DNA from 2 places in the Shewanella sp. GutDb-MelDb genome. Region 2 is predicted to be linked to the other one. Evidence: predicted binding sites of a transcription regulator. Region 2 holds the regulator's gene; the other holds the start of a gene.
The links. The regulator MetJ, encoded in region 2, represses methionine synthesis genes. The targets are predictions, from matches to a motif close to TAGACGTCTAGACGTCTA.
Positions count from the first base shown of each region.

Region 1: metE (5-methyltetrahydropteroyltriglutamate--homocysteine S-methyltransferase) is a predicted target of MetJ. The motif match lies at 1,233-1,250, and genes of this name have one in related genera.

Region 1 is NZ_PJBM01000168.1:12,778-14,988, reverse strand. Features, by position in the region: gene metE (5-methyltetrahydropteroyltriglutamate--homocysteine S-methyltransferase) at 1-1,147, opposite strand, end outside; gene CXF82_RS07835 (LysR family transcriptional regulator) at 1,323-2,211, shown strand, end outside.
Region 2 is NZ_PJBM01000162.1:1,481-3,691, reverse strand. Features, by position in the region: gene metB (cystathionine gamma-synthase) at 1-955, opposite strand, end outside; gene metJ (met regulon transcriptional regulator MetJ) at 1,165-1,479, shown strand; gene CXF82_RS07085 (sulfite exporter TauE/SafE family protein) at 1,708-2,211, shown strand, end outside.

The sequences.
Region 1 (2,211 bases), on a different contig from region 2:
TTCGTCGCGCTACACACTGCTTAACAATCTCAAGGCTTTGTGTTGAATTAGGATCTATTAACAACTGCTTAAGTTTGCTCAGTTCAGAGAGTTTCTGTTTTGCGAAAGAAAGTTGCTGTTTCAATTCTGGCGCTAATTGGGTTTCTACTTCCAAATCGACAGGACTATGCAGCAATGAACATGATGGTGCTAACCAGAGTCGCTGCTTAAGATCATTGGCCACATTTGAGATAGATTCTGCAATATGGTCCAGTTCTGCCGCCCATACATTGCGGCCATTGATGACACCAACCGATAGCACCTGTGTTGCTCTTAACGTGTCAACAAATGGCGCGAGCTGCTCGGGTCCACTAACAAGATCAAGATGTAACCCTGCTACGGGTAACTTAGCCACCAATGTATGATGATGGGCGATGCTACCGTAATAACTTGCCAGTAGAATACTCACTTCACTGCTTGCTAGCGCTTGGTAAGCTTGAGTAATCGCCTCGGTCCACTGACTATCTAACTCGAGCGCTAAAATAGGTTCGTCTAACTGCACCCATTCAACGCCTTGCGCCATAAATCGAGCCAATATTTTACCGTAGGCGATTAATAGCGCTGGCAACAATGACAGTTTATCAAACTCACTATCGACCGTTTTTGCCAAGTATAGAAATGACACAGGCCCAAGCAGTACCGGTTTGGCTTGATAGCCTAACGCCTGTGCTTCTGCGACCTCTTCAAATATTTGTTCATAGCCAATACCGAATTGTTGATTTTCGGTGAGCTCCGGCACGATGTAGTGATAGTTAGTATTGAAATACTTGGTCATTTCTGCAGCGGGAGCGTCTTTTCCTGTTGGCGCTCGGCCACGACCGACGCGAAACAAAGTGTCTAGGTCTATCCCATTTTCACCGCGGTGACGAATGGGGATCACATCTAAAGTGGCACTCAAATTAAGGATCTGATCATAATATGCAAAATCCCCAACCGGGATTAATGAGACTCCAGCATCAGCCTGCCAGCGCCAGTGTGTTGCACGTAATTCTTTAGCAGTATCGAGTAGATCATTTTGACTACTCTCTCCTCTCCAATACTTCTCTACAGCGAACTTCAATTCACGTAACCGACCTATTCTAGGGAAACCCAAACTATTTAATTGCATATTGTATACCTTATAGTGTTAAGATGAGCAAAATTCAGGCATACGCTCATCTGAATAGCATTATTCTAATATCCATCAGGATGTCTGGACGTCTAGAAGTTTATTGTGATAGTCTCTTTCATCGCAATCGAAATGAATTCAAGAGCAACATGAGAAAATTTCATCTGAGGATAAAATGATAGAGCTTAGACATTTACGTACATTAGTAGCCCTTAAGGAAAGCGGCAGCCTCGCTGGAGCTGCCAAGAAACGCTTTGTCACACAGTCGGCACTGTCTCATCAGATCAAAGAACTTGAAACCAGGATTAATTCGTCCATTTTTGTGCGAAAAAGTAAGCCTCTCTCTTTCACCCAAGAAGGTGCCAGATTGTTAAATCTGGCAGAAGATATTTTACCTAAAGTCATTGAAACTGAGTTTGACCTCAAAAAGGGACTTGAAGAGGGCGATAACAAACTTGGTGTCGGTATTGAATGCCATAGCTGTTTTCGCTGGCTAATGCCCGTTATGGAGCAATTCAGACAGGAGTATCCACAGGCCGATCTCGATCTTTCGAGTCGCCATCTTTTCGACTCTCTCAACGCGCTTGAATTAGGGGAACTGGATGTGGTGTTAACGTCAGATCCGGTACCAGGACAAGCAATTGCTTACCAACATCTTTTTGACTTTGAAGTGCGACTTGTTGTGTCCAGCGATCACCCGCTTGCAAAAGAGCAATATGTCACCCCGAAACAACTCGAAAACTTACCTATTTTAAGTTACCCAGTGTCGCTAGAACGTTTGGATATTTATCGCCATTTCATGGAACCTGCGGGCATTCAAGCAGGGCCGGTGATTAAGTGTGATCTCACCATGATGTTACTACAACGCATCGCGTGTAAAGATGGTATTGCTGCGTTACCAAACTGGTCTATTAGCGAAAGCTACGGCTTAAACCTCGTTAGCATTAAATTGGGTAGCGAAGGGTTAAAAAGACCCTTGTTTGGTGCTTATCGCAGAAATGGGGCTAGTGCACGTTTAGCGCAGCATTGGCTAGAGATGGTGGCAAAGGAAGGGATTTATCAAC
Region 2 (2,211 bases):
TAAGATTTTTTAAGAAAGCGACTAACTGTTCCTCCCCGCCTTTTAGCTCAAAGCTGAGCATGGCACCAAAGCCTTTTTGCTGCTTGGCAGCAATTTCATGACCAGGGTGATCTTTAAGGCCGGGGTAATACACTTTCTCTACCGCGCGATGACGGGTAAGAGTAGCAAGGATCCGCTGCGCATTCGCCTGATGTTCACGAATTCTCACTGCAAGTGTTCGAATTCCGCGCAATGTTAGATAACTATCAAATGCACCGCCGGTAAGCCCCAAGGTATTTGACCACCAATGCAATAATTCGCCCAGTTCAGCATCTTTCGCCACCACGGCACCGCCGACAACATCACTGTGGCCATTGATATATTTTGTGGTCGAGTGAATAACAATATCAGCACCCAACAGCAGAGGCTGTTGCAAGATGGGCGATAGAAAGGTGTTATCAACCACAACAAGCGCGCCAACTTCATGGCTGGCAGCACTGATCGCCGTGATATCAACAACCCGTAACAATGGATTTGACGGTGTTTCTAGCCACACCATCTTAGGTTTGTTAGCAATGGCTGTTGCCAATGCCGCTGCATCGGTTTGATCAACCACTTCAAGTTTAAACTGGCCTTTCTTAGCAAGATTGGTAAATAGACGATAACTACCGCCATAACAATCATGAGGTACCACCAACAAATCATCTGGCCCAAGTAAACTGGTGGCTAAGGTGATTGCAGCCATCCCAGTGCAAGTCACAACGCCAGTACAGCCTTTTTCGAGCTCAGCAATAGCGTCACCCAAGATTGACCGAGTGGGATTGCCTGAGCGGCTATAATCGAAATCTCTTGGATTTTTGTGGCCATCAAAAGAATAATTGGTAGAAAGATAGATCGGGGGTACAACCGCACCGTGTTGGGTATCGGACTCAATGCCTTGGCGTACAGCTACAGTGGCTAGTTTACGCTCGGTCATGTACTACTCCTCTTGCTATATTTTCTTACTAGGGATGTCTGGACGTCTAAATGTACCTAAGCAATTCACCCTAGTCAACCAGTTTAGCCGTTTAGACGTCTAAGCATTTAGAAATCTATTTGCATTTGTCATAAAATAGAGGCAATAATTTGACTGTGCTGCATAAGAGGTTAAAATCTGCCCCGCATTTAAAAATTACAGGTGAGTCAATGACTGAGTGGAACGGCGATTATATCAGCCCATATGCTGAACACGGAAAAAAGAATGAGCAAGTTAAAAAAATTACTGTCTCTATTCCTTTAAAAGTACTCAAGGTGCTTACCGATGAGCGTACACGCCGCCAAGTGAATAACTTACGTCATGCCACCAATAGCGAATTGCTCTGTGAAGCGTTTCTACACGCCTACACAGGACAACCGTTGCCAAATGATGGTGATCTATCAAAAGATAGGCCGGATAGCATGCCTGCGGAAGTTAAACGCTTGATGGATGAGATGGGCATTGAGTGGGAAGAGCTAGAGTAAACCAGCTCAGTATTTGCAAACAAGGATCGCAAAGCGGTCCTTGTTTGCATTCGCTCGAGTAAAAAACCAGAAGCCGCGCCCTTCGGGTTCGTTTCTGTGCTGCTATTTTTTTATGACAAAAATGCGTTATGAGCTTTCGCTCAAACCTTGTCATAAAATCATTATTCTTTATTACAAAGACTCGAACAAAAAATAAGCTCGAAAATTTAACAACCTCTAGGTAGCCAAATGTTAGAGCCAAGCACGCTCATTCTCGCCTCAATCATTATATTTTGTGGTGCATTAACACAGAGTTTAATTGGCTTTGGTTTAGCTGTCATCGCAAGTCCGCTGTTATATATTATCGAGCCCTCCCTAGTGCCAGCATCAGTCATTATGATGGGATTCTCTACCGCTGTATTGACGCTTTTTAGAGAGCGTGGTCAGCTTGAGTTCAACGGACTGCAGTATGCGCTACTGGGACGTATTCCTGGCGGTATCTTAGGCGCTACGCTTATCGTAATAGCCCCTCAACCTATTTTAGGGCTGGCAATTGCTCTTATCGTTGCGCTCGCCGTTGGCTTTAGTTTGATGAAGTTTAGTATCCCTGTGAACCGTGTAAGTCTGTTTATTGCTGGGATCCTCTCAGGCGTCTTTGGCAACATTGCCGCCATTGGTGGTCCGCCGTTGGCAATATTACTCGCAGGTAAAGATGCCGGCCAGTTTAGAGCAGCCCTTTCAGCTTTCTTTATT